DNA from 2 places in the Streptosporangium amethystogenes subsp. fukuiense genome. Region 2 is predicted to be linked to the other one. Evidence: riboswitches for the same ligand, from Rfam matches in the RefSeq annotation. Region 2 holds a riboswitch; the other holds the start of a gene.
The links. A riboswitch is a leader RNA that binds a small molecule or an ion and turns the genes downstream of it on or off. The one in region 2 is predicted to bind glycine.
Positions count from the first base shown of each region.

Region 1: another riboswitch for glycine. It lies ahead of gcvT (glycine cleavage system aminomethyltransferase GcvT); the one in region 2 lies ahead of gcvP (aminomethyl-transferring glycine dehydrogenase).

Region 1 is NZ_JBHTEE010000001.1:5,218,663-5,228,198, reverse strand. Features, by position in the region: gene ACFQVD_RS22285 (hypothetical protein) at 1-501, opposite strand, end outside; gene ACFQVD_RS22280 (L-serine ammonia-lyase) at 616-1,992, opposite strand; gene gcvH (glycine cleavage system protein GcvH) at 2,063-2,452, opposite strand; gene gcvT (glycine cleavage system aminomethyltransferase GcvT) at 2,449-3,540, opposite strand; glycine riboswitch at 3,581-3,665, opposite strand; glycine riboswitch at 3,668-3,766, opposite strand; gene ACFQVD_RS22265 (PadR family transcriptional regulator) at 3,837-4,424, opposite strand; gene ACFQVD_RS22260 (ABC transporter ATP-binding protein) at 4,490-5,200, shown strand; gene ACFQVD_RS22255 (FtsX-like permease family protein) at 5,197-7,977, shown strand; gene ACFQVD_RS22250 (gamma-glutamyl-gamma-aminobutyrate hydrolase family protein) at 8,047-8,742, opposite strand; gene ACFQVD_RS22245 (3-oxoacyl-ACP reductase) at 8,882-9,536, opposite strand, start outside.
Region 2 is NZ_JBHTEE010000001.1:2,778,756-2,788,291, reverse strand. Features, by position in the region: gene ACFQVD_RS12085 (FHA domain-containing protein) at 36-548, shown strand; gene ftsR (transcriptional regulator FtsR) at 575-1,225, shown strand; gene ACFQVD_RS12075 (bifunctional nuclease family protein) at 1,305-1,775, shown strand; gene ACFQVD_RS12070 (MerR family transcriptional regulator) at 1,920-2,540, shown strand; glycine riboswitch at 2,556-2,648, shown strand; gene gcvP (aminomethyl-transferring glycine dehydrogenase) at 2,831-5,686, shown strand; gene ACFQVD_RS12060 (tetratricopeptide repeat protein) at 5,802-6,584, shown strand; gene ACFQVD_RS12055 (hypothetical protein) at 6,720-7,034, opposite strand; gene ACFQVD_RS12050 (alpha/beta hydrolase family protein) at 7,139-7,771, shown strand; gene ACFQVD_RS12045 (DUF5999 family protein) at 7,789-7,980, opposite strand; gene ACFQVD_RS12040 (TetR/AcrR family transcriptional regulator C-terminal domain-containing protein) at 8,385-8,972, opposite strand; gene ACFQVD_RS12035 (hypothetical protein) at 9,186-9,536, shown strand, end outside.

The sequences.
Region 1 (9,536 bases), 2.4 Mb from region 2:
CGCGGCGACCCAGGCGGCCGGGCGTCGCCGCCACAGCAGCAGGGTGACCGCCAGCACCGCCAGGAACTGGAAGAGCAGGTCCGCCATGACGAGGTGTTCGAGCTGGATCTGGTGGGCGTCCAGCAACACCGGCAGCGCGGCGAGCGTCGCGCCCCATCCCGGCAGGCGGCCCAGCCTGCGCAGCAGCAGGTAGACGCAGAGCGCCACGGCCAGCCCGAGCAGGTGCTGGACGACGACCACGGCCTGGACGCTGGCCAGCGGCTTGAGGATCCACAGGAACAGCGAGTAGCCCGCGGGACGGGACTCCAGGGGACGGGGGTCGAGCCCGGCGCTCAGGTAGACGAAGGAGTCGGCCCAGAACCACAGGGCGGGCCGGTAGCCGAGCACCGCCAGGGCGCGCAGGCCGCCGCCGGCCAGCAGGGCGGCGATGAAGAGCCAGTGTGCCCCGAGGAAACGGAGCACCCGCGAGGCGCGGTTCGCCGGGTGCGTTCCCGTTACCACCACGACCTCCCGAGTCCCGCGGACATGGCCACCCAGCATAGGCGCGAGATGGGAGGGGCCCATACGTGATGCGAAATTTGGTGGTGATCGAGTTCTTTGTGGCGTTCCAGGCGTTCAGCACTCGATGACGTTCACCGCGAGCCCGCCGCGGCTGGTCTCCTTGTACTTGTCGAGCATGTCGCGGCCGGTGTCGCGCATCGTCTTGATGGCCTTGTCCAGCGAGACGAAGTGCCGGCCGTCGCCGCGCAGCGCGATCCTGGCCGCGGCGATGGCCTTGATCGAGGCGACGGCGTTGCGCTCGATGCACGGGATCTGCACCAGGCCGCCGATCGGGTCGCAGGTCAGCCCCAGGTTGTGCTCGATGCCGATCTCGGCGGCGTTCTCGACCTGCTCGGGGGTGCCGCCCATCACCTCGGTGAGCCCGGCGGCGGCCATCGAGCAGGCGGAGCCGACCTCGCCCTGGCAGCCCACCTCGGCCCCGGAGATGGAGGCGTTCTCCTTGAACAGCACGCCGATCGCCCCCGCGGTCAGCAGGAAGCGGATCACTCCCTCGTCATCGGATTCGCGGACGAAGCGGTCGTAGTAGGTGAGCACGGCGGGGATGATGCCCGCGGCGCCGTTGGTGGGCGCGGTGACGATCCGGCCGCCGGCGGCGTTCTCCTCGTTGACCGCGAGGGCGAACAGCGAGACCCAGTCCATCGTCTGCAGCGAGTCCTTCTCTCCAGGCTCGCTCCGCAGCTGCCGGTGGAGCTGGTGGGCGCGGCGGCGGACCTTCAGGCCGCCGGGCAGCACGCCCTCCTTGTCGATGCCCCGTCGCACGCACTCGCTCATCACCTGCCACAGGACGAGCAGCTGGGCGCGGATCTCGGCCTCGGTGCGGCCGAACGCCCGCTCGTTCTCCAGCATCAGCCCGGAGATCGACAGCCCGGTCTCCGCGCACTGGGCGAGCAGTTCCGCGGCCGTGGTGAAGGGGTGCGGCAGGACCGTGTCGTCGGGTTTGATCCGGTCGGCGCCGGTGGCGTTCTCGTCGACGACGAAACCGCCGCCCACCGAGTAGTAGACCTTCTCGCGCAGCGTCTCGCCGGACTCCGACAGGGCGGTGAAGCGCATGCCGTTGGGGTGGTGGGGGAGCGAGATCTTGCGTTCGAAGACGAGGTCCTCGCCGATGACGAAGGGGACCTCGTGGGAGCCGTACAGGCGGACGGTGCCCGAGGCGCGCATGGCGGCCAGCCGCTCGTCGACCGTGTCGACGTCGACCAGCTCGGGTTTCTCGCCCGACAGGCCGAGCAGCACCGCCTTGTCACTGCCGTGGCCCTTGCCGGTCAGCCCGAGCGAGCCGTACAGGACGGCGCTCACCCGCGCGGTCTTCTCCAGCAGCCCGTCCCGGTGCAGGCCCCGGGCGAACTTGTGGGCGGCGGCCATCGGGCCGCCGGTGTGCGAGCTGGACGGGCCGATTCCGATCTTGAAGAGATCGAAGACACTGATCGTCATCTGAATCCTTCCAGCGCGGACGGTCACGCGTGCCCGAGGACGCGCGTGACCGTGACGCGGGGCGTCGAACTTATGACTCACCCGAGGTGAGCGCGGTGTACTCCTCCGGCGACAGCAGGTCGTCGGCGGAGCCCTCAAGACGTACGCGGAACAGCCAGCCGTCACCGTAGGAGTCGCTGTTGACCAGCGAGGGGTCGTCCACGACCGCCTGGTTGACCTCCACGACCTCGCCGGTGACCGGTGCGAAGATGTCGCTCACCGACTTGGTCGACTCGACCTCGCCGACGGCGTCACCGGTGGCGATCGACGCGCCGACCTCGGGTACCTGCACGTAGACCACGTCGCCGAGCGCCTCGGCGGCGTAGGCGGTGATGCCCACGGTGAGGGTCAGGCCGTCGTCGACGCCGCCGATCCACTCGTGTTCCTTGGTGTAGTGCAGGTCCTCGGGAATGCTGCTCATTTTTTCCTCCTGTAGAAAGGCAGTTCGACGACCTCGACCGGCTCGCGGCTGCCCCGGATGTCGACGGCCAGCCCCGACGACAGGCCGCTGTCCACGTAGGCCATGGCGATGGGCCTGCCCAGTGTCTGGGAGGGCGCCCCGCTGGTGACCTCCCCGGCGACCGTGCCGTCGTCGGCGACCACCACCGGATACCCGTGCCGGGGCACCCTGCGGCCGCCTCCGACCAGGCCGACCAGACGACGGGCCGGCGGGACGTCCCTGAGCGGTTCGAGGGCGGCCCGGCCGACGAAGTCGCCCGGCTTGTCAAACCTCACCACACGGCCGAGCCCGGCGTCGAACGGAGTGCGGTCCGCGGAGAGTTCGTTGCCGTAGAGCGGCATACCGGCCTCCAGACGGAGGGTGTCGCGCGCGGACAGTCCGGCGGGGACCAGCCCGTGCGGTGCGCCCGCCTCGGTGAGGGCGGCCCAGAGGGGTTCCGCCGCCGAGGCCGCGACGAACAGCTCGAAGCCGTCCTCGCCGGTGTATCCGGTGCGGGCGACGAGGGCCTCGTGGCCGGCCACCACGGCGGGCAGGCCCGCGTAGTACCCGAGCCCGTCCAGGTCGGCGTCGGTGAGAGTGCTCAGGATCTCCACCGAGCGCGGCCCCTGGATCGCGACCAGCGCGTACTCCTCGGAGCGGTCCCGCACCGCGGCGTCGAAGTCCTTGGCGCGCTCGGTCAGCTCGGCGGCCACCCGGGGGTAGTTGGAGGCGTTGGCGACGACCATGAACTCCTCGGGGGCCAGCCGGTAGACGATCAGGTCGTCCAGCACGCCGCCTCCGGCGTCGACGATCATCGTGTAGCGGGCGCGGCCGGGTGCCAGCGCGGAGAGGTGGCCGACCAGCGCGTAGTCGAGGGCCTCGGCGGCCTGCGGGCCGGTCACGAAGATCTCCCCCATGTGGGAGAGGTCGAACAGGCCGGCCGCCTGGCGGACCGCGTTGTGCTCGGCGGACTCGCTGCCGTAGCGGAGCGGCATCAGCCAGCCCGCGAAGTCGGTCAGCGTCGCGCCGAGGGACTCGTGCACGCCGCGCAGCGGCGTAGGTCGGGACATGTTCGCACCTCAGACAAGGGACAGATGAGATCATCCTCCCCCTCTGTCATTGGTGCCTGAGAGTTTCATCCGGGTTTTGCCGGACTTTCACCTTCGGCGAGGTCGTGGGACCTGCTTTCCAGAGGCACCTACCCGCACGGTCCTTTGCCTTGAGAGGTTCGCGGGGAGGGCTTGCTCCTTCAGGGGTCCTGGCCTGGATGTCAGGACACTCTCCCGCGCGGGGTTCATCGGTGTCGTCGGCCAGCCTAACCGCCCGCACCGGCCGAGCGAAATCCCCTCGGGCCCGTCGGCCGGGATCAGGCACCCTCGCCCAGTGCCCGGAGACCATCGCCCTCGGGCCCTACGGTGTGCACGTCCGCGCTGGCGGCGGCCATCGCCGCCAGGCGCTCCTCGGCGCCGTCGACGATCTGCAGGTCGGCTCTGGTGTGCGCGATGGCCGCGTCGACGAGCAGGGACACCAGGGGGTCGCCCTGCTCGCGGCGCAGGCGGGTCAGCGCCGCCAGGTCAGAGAGGTAGGCCTGGCGCTGCGCGGACACGAACGAGCCGAGCGCGTCCGTGCCCAGCCGGGTGGCCGCGAGCAGCTTGAGGAACAGTTCGTCCCGGAACCCCGACGAGCGGACCCAGGGAGCGCCCGCCCACTCCCGCAGCTCACCGGCGCCGCTCTCGGTCAGCCGGTACAGCGTCTTGTCCGGGCGGTCGCTCTGGGGCACGTGGCTGCGGGTCACGTGGCCGTCCCTGACCAGCCGGTCCAGGATCTGGTACAGGTGCCCGATGTTGAGGCCGCCCCACTGGGGGCCGACCGCCGCCTCGAACCGGGCCTTGAGTTCGTAGCCGTGGCTGGGCCCGTCGGCCAGCAGGGTGAGCACGGCATGGCTAAGTGGCATGATTCCTACATTGTCACAAGTTAGGAACTTCACGGACCCCCCTGCATTGTGACAATGTATCGGCCATGAGCGTTGAAGTCAGCCTGCGAGGCGTCAGCCGGGTACACGGCTCCACCCGGGCACTCGACGAGGTCGGCCTGGAGGTCGAGGCCGGTCAGGCGGTCGCGTTCACCGGGCCCTCGGGAGCGGGCAAGTCCACGCTCCTCCATCTCGTCGGTGCGATGGATCTCCCCGACGGGGGTGAGATCCACGTCGGAGGGAGGCGCGTCGACGATCTCGGGCGCCGGGGTCTCGACCGGCACCGGCGCGCGGTGGGCTTCGTCTTCCAGCGCTTCCACCTGCTCCCGGCGCTGAGCCTGCTGGACAATGTGCTCGCCCCCGTGCTGCCGCTCAGGGTGGGCTTCGACCGCCGGGCCCGCGCCAGGGAACTGCTGGCCGCGGTCGGGCTGGCCGACCGGGAACGGGCGCTGCCCGGCGAGCTCTCCGGCGGGCAGCAGCAGCGGGTGGCGATCGCCCGGGCGCTGATCGCCCACCCGCCTCTGCTCCTGGCGGACGAGCCCACCGGCAACCTCGACAGCGTCACCGGCCAGGAGATCGTGGACCTGCTGTTCTCCCTGCGGGAGGAGTACGGCATGACCATGCTGGTCGCCACCCACAACCCCGAGGTGGCGGCGGCGTGCGACCGGGTGGTCCGGATGCGGGACGGCCGGATCACCGGTGACGACCGGGTGACGCCCGCCCAGGACGTGCTCGGCCGGATCGGGCGGCTCGGATGACCCGCCTGGTCTGGGCCCAGCTTCGCCACCGGCTTGCCCGGGCACTGGTGCTCCTGCTCGGCATCGTGGTCGCGGCCACCGGGTTCACCGTGCTGACCGGCACCGCCGAGACCCAGCGTCTGGAGATCATCGGCACCGTCGGGGAGAACTTCCGCGCGCAGTACGACATCCTGGTCCGTCCGAAGAACTCGGCCACCACCATCGAGCGGTCGCAGGGGCTGGTCCGCGCCAACTACCTGTCGGGCATCTTCGGAGGGATCACCTTCGACCAGTACGAGCGGATCAAGCAGGTCAACGGCGTCGAGGTCGCCGCCCCGATCGGCATGATCGGTCATGTCGTGCACACGGCAGCTGTCCGGGTCGACGTGACGGACCTGCTGCACGAGGGCGACCGCACGATGCTGCGCGTGGAGCGCACCCGGGTCACCGACCGGGGCCTCACCCGGATCCCGTTCCTGCAGCCCCGGTACGAGTACGTCACCCGCCGCCCTGTCACGCTCGACTTCACAGAGGTCGCGGACGGGGGCGAGTACGTCGAGGCGGCCGAGGAGGAACTGCCCGGCGGCCGGCGGGTCCGGTTGGCGACCTCGCTCGGCTGGTCGCAGGACCCGGCGAGGACCAGCCCCTTCCCCTCCGAGCGGACGCTGCCCGACCGCGGCTACTGGTCCACGCGGACCGGTCTGGGCGACATCGGCGGATACTTCTGGGACGGATTGAAGCCCGGCCAGGCGGGCGTGCCGCTCTACCAGGAGTTCCCGTTCGTGCTCGCGGCCGTCGACCCGGATGCCGAGGCCCGGCTGGCCGGGTTGGCGGGGGCGATGGTCGAGGGACGGTACCTCACGGCGAAGGCGGCCAAAGACGATCCCAACGAGATCCCGCTGATCGCGGCCTCGGTGCCCTACGCGGACCAGCGGGACGAGGTCGTGATCCGGCGGCTGCCCGCCGAGGCGGCCGAGAAGGTCACCGAGGGCGTGCCGGCCAAGAGGCTCCTGCCCTATCTCGCCGCGAACCGGGGCGAGGAGGTCAGACGTCTCACCCTCGACGCCGGACAGGTCTACGAGTCGATGCTCGACCGGTGGTCGGATCTGTCGGACGGGCACTACGTGCCGTTGACGAGGTACTGGGCATCCGGGCCCGTCGAGTACCGGCAACGGGGAGCTCGTGAGCTCGCCGCGCTCCCGGTGCGGAACGGGTCCGGTGTCTGGAAGGATCCGTGGTTCTCGGGGGTGGCGGGTGTGGCCAAGGACTCTCCGGGCGCGACGGTCGGGGCATCTGACACCCAGTTCCGCACGCTGAACCGCAGGGCGGTCTCCAGACGCCACACCGGGGACCTCAAGTCCCGCGTCGTCGGACGGTTCGACCCGGCCAGGCTGCCCGGTTTCAGCGAGCTGACCCGGCTTCCCATGGAGACCTACAACCCACCGGCCGCCACGCCGGGCGACGGCCGGACCGCCGCGCTCCTCGGCGGACGGGACCTGCTGCCCAACGACAACGTCGCCGGATACCTCCAGACGCCGCCCCTGCTCCTCACCAGCCTGCAGTGGCTGGAGGAGATCGCGGAGAGGACCGAGGGGCGGCCCGCGGCGCGGGCGCCGCTGAGCGTCATACGGGTGCGGGTCGACGGTGTCACCGGGCCCGACCCGGTCAGCCGGGAGCGGATCAGTCAGGTGGCCAGGGACATCGTGGCGGCCACCGGACTGAAGGTGGACATCACGGTCGGCTCGTCGCCGTCGCCGATGACGGTGGACCTGCCCGCCGGGTCCTTCGGGCGTCCCGCGCTGACCCTCCGGGAGGACTGGGTGAACAAGAACGTCGCCTACCGGATCCTGAACGCCGCCGACCGCAAGTCGCTCGTGTTGTTCGTACTGGTCCTGGCCGTCTGCGGGTTGTTCGTGCTCAACGGTGCGGCGGCGGCCGTGCGGGCCAGGAGGTCCGAGCTCGGCGTGCTGGCCTGTCTGGGCTGGTCGCGGCCGAAACTGTTCGGGACCGTGCTCTGCGAGGTCGGTGCCATCGGCCTGCTGGCGGGCCTGCTGTCCGTCGCGCTGGCCTGGCCTGTCGCCCTGTGGTCGGGGGTGGCGCCGCCGGGGCAGCGGGCGTGGCTGGCGGTCCCGGCGGCGGTGACGCTGGCGCTGCTGGCGGGACTGACCCCGGCCTGGCGGGCCTCGCGGGTGCCGCCCGCGGAGGCGGTGCGGCCGGCCGTGCGGTTGCCGCGCAGGGCGCGCTCACCGCGCGGGGTGGCCGGGCTGGCGGTGAGCGGGTTGACCAGGTCCCCCGGGCGGACCCTGCTGGGCGCGGCGACGCTCGCGGCCGCGGTCTTCGGGCTGACGGTGCTGCTCGGCGTCACCTACGGCTTCCGCGGCCGGGTGGTGGGCTCGCTGCTCGGCGACGCCATAGTGGTGCAGGCCCGCCCGGCCGACTACGCGGCTGTCGCGGTGATGTTCGGGCTGGCGGTGCTGGCCGTGGCCGACGTGCTCTACCTGGGGGTACGGGAGCGCGACACCGAACTGGCCGCGCTGCGCGCCTCGGGCTGGTCGGGGGGCTCGCTGGCCCGGCTGATCGTCCTTGAGGGGGCCTGCATCGGCCTGCTCGGCGCCCTCGCCGGGGTCCTGGGCGGGGTGACGGCCGCGTTCGCGCTGGCGGGCGGCCTGCCGAGTGCGGTGGTCGTGGGAGCGGCGGTCGCGGCGGTGGTGGCCGTCACGCTCGCGGCCCTGGCCTCCGCCGTTCCCGCCCTGCTGGTGCAGCGGCTCCCGCTAGCCCTGATCCTCACGCGGGAATGAGCCCGGCTCCGGTGCTCCGCTCCACGGTGAGCGGCCTTGTGTCGAGCGGGCCTGGGTCGAGCGGGCCGTTCAGCGGCGGGCGTGCCGGACCAGCGCCTCGAACAGGGCCGGCTCGTCGTCGGTCTCGGGATGCCACTGGACGGCGAGGGCGAACGGGTGATCCTCCACCTCCACGGCCTCCACCGTGCCGTCCTCGGCGTGGGCGGTCACGGTCAGGCCCTCGGCGAGCAGGTCGACGGCCTGGTGGTGGTAGTGGGCCACGTCCACGGTCTCGGTTCCGAAGACCTTCGAGGTCAGGCTGCCGGGGGCGAGCCGCACCGGCATCCTGCCGTAGTCGCCGGGGGCCGGGGCGTGCCCCTGGTGGCCCACCACGTCGGGCAGGTGCTGGTGGAGGCCGCCGCCGAGGGCGACGTTCAGGATCTGCATGCCCCTGCAGACGCCGAGGAAGGGCAGGTCCCGCTCCAGCGCCGCCCGGACCAGCCCCAGCTCGGCGTCGTCGCGGAACGGCCGGACGTAGCCGGTCCGCTCGTGCGGTTCCTGCCCGTACCGTTCCGGGCCGACGTCCCCGCCGCCGGCCAGGATCAGCCCGTCCAGGCGATCCACCAGCGTCGCGGGGTCGCCCGCGGGTGGCAGGATCACCGGCTGCCCGCCCGCGCGGGCCACGTGGTCGACGTAGTCGTACGGCAGCAGCGCGGTGGTCGTCTCCCAGACGGTGAACCTCGCGGGCTCGACGTAGCAGGTGATGCCGATGACGGGACGGGACATGATCTCTTTCTCACACGGACGCCGGGGACATGGGACATCCGCCCACGTCCTCGCACGTTATCGGGGCCAGGGTATGGCCTGGGCAAATCCCGCCGCCGCGGGTCGCGAAGGCGGCGGGAGCGGAGCCGGCGGGGAGCGGTCAGAGTGGCGTGACGTAGGCGCCCGAGATGCCGCCGTCCACCAGGAACTCCGAGCCGGTGATGAAGCTCGCGTCGTCCGAGGCGAGGAACGCCACCGCGGCGGCGATCTCGGTCGCCTCGGCGAAGCGGCCGATCGGGATGTGCACCAGGCGGCGCTGTGCCCGCTCGGGGTCCTTGGCGAACAGCTCCTGCAGCAGCGGGGTGTTGACCGGGCCGGGGCAGAGCGCGTTGACCCGGATGCCCTCGCGGGCGAACTGCACGCCCAGCTCGCGCGACATCGCCAGCACCCCGCCCTTGGAGGCGGTGTAGGAGATCTGGCTGGTCGCCGAGCCCATCACGGCCACGAACGACGCGGTGTTGATGATCGACCCCTTGCCCTGCCGCCGCATGTACGGGATGGCGTGCTTGCAGCACAGGTAGACGGAGGTGAGGTTGACCTCCTGGACCCGGCGCCAGGCGTCGAGGCCGGTCTCCAGGATCGAGTCGTCCTCCGGCGGTGAGATGCCCGCGTTGTTGAACGCGATGTCCACGCCGCCGTAGCTGTCGAACGCGGTCTGGAACATCCGGGCGACGTCGTCCTCGCTGGTCACGTCGGCCTTCACGAACAGGCCGCCGACCTCGGCCGCGGCCGCGGCGCCGGTCGTCTCGTCCAGG
Region 2 (9,536 bases):
TGCCGCGTCTTCGCGGTAGGAGGCCGAGCCGATCGATGCCGAGCGTCTACTGCACGCAGTGCGGTCATGCCAATCCTGAGGATGCCCGTTTCTGTTCACGATGCGGGTCGCCGCTTACCAGGTCCGACACACCCGGAGACAGCACATCGACGATCTCCCTCTCCGGGATCGAGGCCTACGAGGCGGAGACCGGTGAGACGCTTCTCGCCGAGCGGCAGGCCGTCGAGCAGTTGCCCGCCGGCACCGCGTTGCTGGTCGCGATGCGCGGCCCCAACGCCGGCAGCCGGTTCCTGCTCGACAGCGACCTCACCACGGTGGGCCGCCACCCCGAGAGCGACATCTTCCTCGACGACATCACGGTCTCGCGCCGTCACGTGGAGTTCTACCGGCGCGGCGGCGGTGTCTTCACGGTCCGCGACGTCGGTAGCCTGAACGGCACGTACGTCAATCGTGAGCGCATCGAGGAGGTCCCGCTGTACGGCGGGGACGAGGTGCAGATCGGCAAGTTCCGCCTCGTCTTCCTCACCCGCGGCGCCGCTGGAGGATGATGAGCTCGCAGGCCGCTCGTGCGCACATGAGCATCGGGGAGGTGCTCGCTCTCCTGCAGGGCGAGTTCCCCGATGTCAGCATCTCCAAGATTCGCTTCCTGGAGGGCGAGGGGCTGATCGAGCCGGAGCGCAGTCCCTCCGGTTATCGCAAGTTCACCTACGCAGACGTCGAGCGGCTCCGCTACATCCTCAGCGAGCAGCGTGATCGCTACCTGCCGCTGCGCGTGATCAAGGATCATCTGGAGGCGGCCGACCGCGAGGAGCGCCCGGCGGCCCGGCCGCGGGCCGTCCCCGACGACGCGCCCCCCGAGGTCCGCCTCACCCGAGAGGAGTTCCTCGCCGCCGCCGAGCTCGACGAGGAGACCCTCACGGAGCTGGAGGACTACGGTCTGCTGGCCGCCGTGGCCCGCTACTACGACGCCGAGGCACTGGTCGTGGCCCGCAGTGTGGGCGCCCTGGCCGCCTTCGGCCTGCGCGCCCGCCACCTGCGGGCGGTCAAGGCCGCCGCGGAACGCGAGGCGGGACTGGTGGAACAGGCCGTCGCCCCGTTGCTGCGCCGTCGCGGCCCCGGCGCGATCGACCAGGCGGACGAGACGGCGAGGGAGATCTCCGGCCTCCTGCTGGAATTGCACGCCTCGTTGCTGCGTTCCGGAGTCCGTGGGGCACTGGGCCGGTGAGAGCCTGACCAGGCACTCGTACCCCCACGAGTGTTACGTTGAACAAACCGGTCGGAATCCAGCGAAGACGGAGCAGCCCGTGTTGCAGATGGAGGTCGTGGGCGTTCGAGTTGAAATGCCCTCCAACCAGCCGATCGTCTTGCTGAAAGAGACGCATGGGGAGCGTTACCTACCTATCTGGATCGGCATGACGGAAGCCACGGCGATCGCCATGGCCCAGGCCGAGGAACCACCACCCCGGCCACTTACCCACGACCTGTTCCGGGACGTGCTCGAGGGGCTCGGAGTCAGGTTGAGCACTGTCAACATCGTCGCTTTACGCGACGGCATCTTCTTCGCGGACCTCGTGTTCTCCAACGGGGTCGAGGTGAGCGCGCGTCCTTCCGACTCGATCGCCTTGGCACTTCGCACCGGCGCACGTATCTTCGCGAGTGAGGATGTGGTACGGGAGGCAGGGGTGATCATCCCTGACGACCAGGAGGACGAGGTGGAGAAGTTCAGGGAGTTCCTTGACACGATCACGCCTGAGGACTTCGGCCGCGCGGGGTAGGAATTTCGGTGCATTTACGCTTCACGACGCGCCGGGTGGGGTCGTTGACTGGACTTGGCCCCAGTCCTACGGTGCAAGTGAAACCTGCGGTCGTGCGTAAACCCCCAGATCAGGCCGTGGGATGAGAGAAAGCCGGAGGTCCGCGTGGCGGTCAGCAGCGGCGAGGGTAGAAACGCCGACCAGGATGACCCGGAACGGCGCCAGTCGGCACGTCAGCGCGCGGGTGAAGAGGGTCTGCTGTTCGACGGGGAACCGGTGAAAGTACCCGCCGACATCGGCTACAGGGGGCCGACGGCCTGTTCGGCGGCAGGAATCACCTACCGGCAACTCGACTACTGGGCGCGGACCGGCCTGGTCGAGCCCACCGTGAGAGCCGCCCACGGCTCCGGCTCCCAGCGGCTGTACGGCTTCCGTGACATTCTGGTCCTCAAGGTTGTCAAGCGCCTCCTCGACACCGGCGTCTCCCTCCAGCAGATCCGCATCGCCGTGCAGCACCTGCGGGAGCGGGGCGTCAACGACCTGGCCCAGATCACTCTGATGAGCGACGGGGTGAGCGTCTACGAGTGCACCTCGCCCGACGAGGTCATCGACCTGCTCCAGGGTGGCCAGGGAGTCTTCGGTATCGCGCTGGGACGGGTGTGGCAGGAGGTGGAGGGCTCCCTCGCGGATCTTCCCGGCGAACGCGCGGAGTCGGGCGGGGGCCCTTTAGGCGATCATCAGGCCGATGAGTTGGCCCGTCGCCGCCGAGCGCGACGAACCGGGTAAACTCGGACTTGCCGCTGACCCTGTGCGGGAGAGACCCCGACCGCGATCGGGGCGCCGAAGGAGCAACCTCCCCGGAATCTCTCAGGCACCCTGTACCGCACGGACGAGGCAACTCTGGAAAGCAGGCGCGCCCGCCAGGCGCGTCTCACCGACGGTGCAAGCCTCCCGGCAAGGGCAGGTGAAGCTCTCAGGTAGCGACCACGTCGTGATGACAGTCGTGATGACAGAGGGGGAGAGCCGGCATACGCCCGCGCCCAGCACCGGTCTCCACCCCGCCCGAGAGGCTTCTCATGACCGATCTGTCATCGCTCAGCGAACTCGCTCCCCCGCCGTTCGCGACCCGTCACATCGGGCCCGACGACGCCGACCAGACCCGCATGCTGGAGGCGGTCGGATTCGCCTCCGTCGCCGACCTGGTCGCGGTGGCCGTGCCCGAGGCGATCCGCTCCTTCGCCCGGCTGGGTCTGCCCCCGGCGGCAGGAGAGTCCGAGACCCTCGCCGAGCTGCGGGTCCTCGCCGGGCGCAACACGCTGCTCACCTCGATGATCGGCCTGGGCTACCACGACACGATCACCCCGGGTGTCATCCGCCGCAACCTCCTGGAGAATCCGGGCTGGTACACCGCCTACACGCCCTACCAGCCGGAGATCTCCCAGGGCCGGCTGGAGGCCCTGATCAACTTCCAGACCGTCGTCTCCGACCTGACCGCCCTCGACGTCGCGGGGGCCTCCCTGCTGGACGAGGCCACCGCCGCGGCCGAGGCGATGACCCTGGCCCGCCGCGCGGGCCGCACCCCGTCGAAGGTGTTCGTGGTCGACGCCGACGCGCTGCCGCAGACCAAGGCGGTGTTGCGCACCCGTGCCGAGCCGCTCGGCATCGAGCTGGTCGAGAGCGACCTCACCGGGGAGCTTCCCGACTGCTTCGGCGTGCTCGTGCAGTACCCCGGCGCCAGCGGCAGGATCCGCGACTTCCGAGCCGTCGCCGACGCCGCCCACGCGCGCGGTGCCCAGGTGGTCGCCGCCGCGGACCTGCTCGCCCTCACCCTCCTGGCCGCGCCGGGCGAGCTCGGCGCCGACATCGCGATCGGCTCCTCGCAGCGCTTCGGCGTCCCCCTCGGCTTCGGCGGTCCTCACGCCGCCTACATGGCGGTCCGTGACGGCCTCCAGCGCCAGCTGCCCGGCCGCCTGGTCGGCGTCTCCCAGGACGTCGAGGGACGTCCCGCCTACCGGCTCGCGCTCCAGACCCGCGAGCAGCACATCCGCCGCGAGAAGGCCACCAGCAACATCTGCACCGCGCAGGTGCTGCTCGCCGTGATCGCCGGCATGTACGCCGTCTACCACGGCCCCGAGGGTCTGCGCAGGATCGGCCGCCGCGTCCACCGGCACGCCGTCGTGCTCGCCGAGGGGCTGCGCCAGGGCGGCGTCGAGGTGGTCCACGACACCTTCTTCGACACCGTGCTCGCCCGGGTGCCCGGGCGTGCCGCCGAAGTCGTCGCCGCGGCCCGGGAGAACGGCGTCAACCTGCGCCTGGTCGACGCCGACCACGTGGGCGTCACCTGCGACGAGAGGACCGAGGTGCTCCATCTGGAGCAGGTCCTGGCCGCCTTCGAGGTCAGCGGAACCGTGCTGGCCGACCTGGACGCCGCCGCGCACGACGCGCTGCCCGGCGCGCTGGCGCGGGTCAGCGACTACCTCACCCACCCGGTCTTCCACAGCCACCGCTCCGAGACGGCCATGCTGCGCTACCTGCGCAGGCTCCAGGACAAGGACGTCGCGCTGGACCGGTCGATGATCCCGCTGGGCTCCTGCACCATGAAGCTCAACGCGACCACCGAGATGGAGCCGATCACCTGGCCGGAGTTCGCCGGGCTGCACCCGTACGCGCCGGAGGACCAGGCGGCGGGCTACGCCGAGCTGGTCGGGGAGCTGGAGCGCTGGCTGGCCGAGGTCACCGGTTATGACGCGGTGTCGATCCAGCCGAACGCCGGCTCCCAGGGCGAGTTCGCCGGCCTTCTGGCGATCCGCGCCTACCATACGGCGCGTGGCGAGTCGGATCGTGACGTCTGCCTGATCCCCTCGTCCGCGCACGGTACCAACGCCGCCAGCGCCGTGATGGCCGGCATGCGCGTCGCCGTGGTCGCCTGCGACGACAACGGCAACGTGGACCTCGACGACCTCGTCGCGAAGATCGAAAAGCACCGCGACCGGCTTGCCGCGATCATGGTGACCTACCCGTCCACGCACGGCGTGTACGAGGAGACGATCGTCGATGTCTGCGAGCTGGTACACGAGGCCGGTGGGCAGGTCTACGTCGACGGCGCGAACCTCAACGCTCTGGTCGGCCTGGCCAGGCCGGGCGAGTTCGGGGCGGACGTCTCCCACCTCAACCTGCACAAGACCTTCTGCATCCCGCACGGCGGCGGCGGCCCCGGTGTCGGCCCGGTCGCGGTCCGCGCCCACCTGGCCGACTACCTGCCAGGCCACCCGCTGCGCGGCGGCTCGGCGGTCGGCCCGGTCTCGGCCGCACCGTACGGCTCCGCCGGCATCCTGCCCATCTCCTGGGCCTACATCCGGATGATGGGCGCCGACGGGCTGAAGGCGGCCACCGAGCAGGCCATCCTGTCGGCCAACTACCTGGCCCGCAGGCTCGCTCCCCACTTCCCGGTTCTCTACACCGGCCGCGGCGGCCTCGTCGCCCACGAGTGCATCATCGATCTGCGCCAGATCACCAAGGAGACCGGCGTGACGGTCGACGACGTGGCCAAGCGCCTCGTCGACTACGGTTTCCACGCCCCGACCATGTCCTTCCCGGTGGCCGGCACGTTGATGATCGAGCCGACCGAGAGCGAGGACCTGGCCGAGCTCGACCGGTTCTGCGAGGCGATGATCGCGATTCGCGGTGAGATCGAGAAGGTCGCCTCCGGCGCCTACGACAGGGTCGACAACCCGCTGCGCAACGCCCCGCACACGGCCGGCAGCCTCGTCGCCGACGAGTGGGGGCACCCCTACACCCGCACCGAGGCGGCCTACCCGCTGCCCTCGCTGCGCGAGGGCAAGTACTGGTCGCCGGTCCGCCGCATCGACCAGGCCTACGGCGACCGCAACCTGGTGTGCTCCTGCCCGCCCCTGGAGGCATACGAAGACTGATCCTCGCCGCGGCCCGCATCTCGCGAGAACCGCGTATCCGTAGGGAATGCGGGAGGACGGACGGCGCCCCGAGTCGTTAGGCTCGGGGCGTCTCCGTATCCGGGAAGGACCCTGCATGCCTGAGGTGGACACCCGTCCCTTGGACACCGCGCGAAGACTGGCCGAGTCCGGCGACCTCGACGGCGCCGCCGTGATCTTCGCGGAGCTGGCCGCCGACCCCGACGAACCCGATCGGGCACAGGCGGCGGTGGGTCTCGCCGTGGTGCTCCAGGAGCGCGGAGACGTGCCGGGTTCCCGCGCGGCCGCGCGCACCGCGCTGGCGACAGGGCACCCGGAGTTCGCCGCCCAGGCCGCCTGCCTGCTCGCGGGGAGCTTCGAGCGGGAGGGGATGGCCGACCAGGCCCGCGCCGCCTGGCAGGCCGCGCTGGGCGTCGGCCACCCCGCCTACGTCCCATCGGCGCACATGGCCCTCGCCAGGCTCGCCACGGGCGCGGAGGAGGCCGAACGGTCGCTGCGTGAGGCGTTGGCCACCGGAGACCCGGAGGTCGCTCCTCGTGCCGCTCAGCGGTTGGCGGAGGCGCTCATCGAGGAGGGCGAGCCGGGGGAGGCCGCCCAGGTGCTGCTGGAGGCGCTCTCGGTGCCGGACGCGGCCGAGGTGCCGAGGCTGCGGGTGATGCTCGGCATCGCCCACCTGGAGCTGGCGTGCGCCGAGTTCTCCGGTGCGATCGAGGAGGGCGGCGATGTCGAGACCGGCGCGCTTGCCATCGAGCTCCTGGCCCGCACGCTCCCGCTCAGAGGACGCGGCGAGGACGCCGAGCGCGTCTGGCGCTACGGCCTCGACAGTGCCGACGCCGACCTCGCCGGTGAGGTCCGTCTCCGCCGGGGCCGCGACGTCTGAGTCGCGCGACGTCCGAATCCCGTGGTGCTTGACCCCTGGGACCCCTGGGACGGCTGGGCCCGGACCCCGGGGCGGGGTCCGGCGTGACCGGGACGCGCCCGATGGAATGCCGGTCCGGCGGGCGGTCCGGAACGGTCAGTCGCGTTCCCGCCGGCGGCTCAGGGCGTGGGCGACGTTGATCGCGACGATGCCGCCCCAGGCCAGCAGCAGTCCGGCGCTGCCCGCCTCGGCCGCCGCGATGGCGGTCAGCGGGATGCCGAAGCCCATCGAGCCGAGCGCGATCGGGATCGAGGGGTTCCCGGCCTTGCGCGCCCCGCGCGCCCCGGCGGCGTGCATCTCGGCGTGCACCCGGTGGGCGATGGTCGCGTCCAGGCGTGACACGAACGACTCGATGAGGGCGGTCTCGTACTCCGGGCCGAGATCACGGCGGGCCTCGAGAGTGGCGCGCATGTCCTGGCGGATATCTTGGTAGTCCTGCACTCTTCGATTGTTCTCCCGCGCCCGGCCGACGGGCATCAGTCGTTAGGACGAGATCCGTGTCCATCTCCGAGCCCATGTCCGGCCCGGCTACCGTCCCGCCTCTGGAGGTCGCGACCCCGCACGGCCCGGCCCTGGTGGAGATCGACGAGGTGGCCACCCCGCGCTTCCTGCTGGTGCTCACCCACGGCTCGGCCGGGGGAGTGGACGCCCCCGACCTGCTGGCGGTGCGGGACGCCGTGACGGCGGTCGGCGGGACCGTCGCACGGGTGCTCCAGCCGTTCCGGATGCGCGGTGCCCGGGCGCCGGGTTCGGCGGCCAGACAGGACGAGGCGTGGGAGACGCTGGTGGCCGTCCTGCGCGAGCGCTACCCGGGGCTGCCGCTCGCGCAGGGCGGGAGGAGTAACGGGGCCAGGGTCGCCTGCCGTACGGCCCGCCGGGTCGGGGCCCGCCTGGTCGTCGCGCTGGCCTTTCCGTTGCACCCGCCGGGCAGGCCGGAGCGGTCACGCGCCGGGGAGCTGCGCGCGGCGGGTGTGGACGTGCTGGTGGTGAACGGAGACCGGGACCCGTTCGGCGTGCCCGAAGCGGCGGATGCCGCGCGCCTGGTCGTGCTGCCGGGACAGGGCCACGACCTCGGGAAGGACCCTGCCAGGGTGGGCGAGGTGGTCGCCGAATGGCTCGACGCGAGGATGCGGCCGGGCCCGGTGTGAGTTCGGTGTGAGTGCCGTCAGGCGACGCCGGCCAGTGGCCGGTGTGGCTCGATGACGGCGCCGTCGGGGAGGAGCTCGCCGGTGTCTTCGAACAGCACCACACCGTTGCAGAGCAGGCTCCAGCCCTGCTCGGGGTGGGCCGCCATGGTGCGGGCGGCTTCGCGGTCCAGCGCCTCGGCGGGCGGACAGGACGGCTCGTGCGGGCACATCGGCGTGCCTCCGGATCTCTCGTGTCGGCTCGCCCGGGTCACACCGGGTACGGGGTGGGCATCGGGCATCCGGCGGGCACCGTCACCGATGGGTCTCCGTTCCCACGCATGACGGGGACGAGCATCTGAATGTTGACATATGGCCATGCGAGCCCTGATAGAGCGAGGCTCGCACATCAAGCAGATCAAGTGTGCGATCGATCGCACCTCGGCGACATAGCCCGTTAGGACTGTTTACGAACTGGTAGAGGGCCAGTCCGTCAGGGCTTTATCGGGGGATGTGACCTATAACACAGCATGCCTCATATAAGGATATTCGGCCAAGGGCGACACGCCGCGAGTCGGGTAAACGATCGATTACAACTTCCTGACGTGCGCCGATGCGGGCCTTCGCCGCTTACCGGCTACCGCCTGCCCAGGCCGGCCAGGAGCGCGTCCAGCCCGTACTCGAAGTCGGTGTCCGCCCCGGGGCTGCCGCCTCCCTGCGAGGGGGGGCGCCACGGCTCGTTCTCGTCGCCGGAGGGCTCGGCCCAGCCCGACTGCTGCACCTCCACCGCCACCGCGCCGAAGACGTAGGCCCTCAGCGCCCGCACCGCTCCCGCCGCGTCGGCCAGCCCCGCGTCGGCCAGTTGGTCGGTCTGCTCCCTGATCGCGATCGCGGCCCGGCCTCTCGGGGGCTTGGTCAGGGCCAGCGCCAGCACCCCCGGGTGCTCCCTGAGCGCGGCGCGGCTCGCCCGGCACCAGGCCCTCGCGCTCTCCTGCCAGCTCTCGCCGGGCTCGACGTGGACCGTGGTGACATGCTCGGCCAGCGCGTCCATGAGGGCGTCCTTGCCGCGGGGCAGGTGGTGGTAGATGGCCATCGCCTCCACCTGGAGCGCGTCGCCCAGCCGTCGCATGGTCAGGCGCCGGAGCCCCTGGCCGTCGGCGATGTGGAGGGCGGCGTCGATGATGCGCTCCCTGGAGAGCGGGATGGGTGGTCGCTTGGCAGGCATGGGGGCATCCTGTCACCGGTGACCTTACTGCGTAAAGGAAGGCGCGCCGGACAGATCGATCCGCTTCGCACACGGCCGTTCCGTGCGCGCCCGATACCGGGAGCCGGCTCCCGGCACGGCCGATCCCGAGTACCTGAGGTGGGGACGAACGGCGTAGGCTACGACCGGTGACCTGCCGGAGGCGACCCGGCGACCGGTGAGAGAGGGCAGAAGATGGCGTTTTTCCGACCGAGCGTGAGCCGGGAGGCGGAGGTTCGCTACCACGCTGACCAGGAGGTCGGGAAGGGCTTCCCCGAGCTTCTGGAGAAGGCGCGCGCGGCCGAGGCCGACCTGCGCCGGGCGCAGGCCGATCTGGCTTCCGTGCAGGAACTGCGAGCCGCCGGGCTGGCCTTCGACAGGGCGCTGACCGAGGCTCTGCGTGCGGCCGAGGCCAACCAGCGTGCGACGTTCGGCATCAAGTCGTACGACGACCGCATCCGCCGTCGCAAGGGCAGGGCCACCCCCCGGGGTGCCGAGTGGACCGCCGAGGTGAACCGCCTGCGCACCCTGCGCGAGCAGAACCGG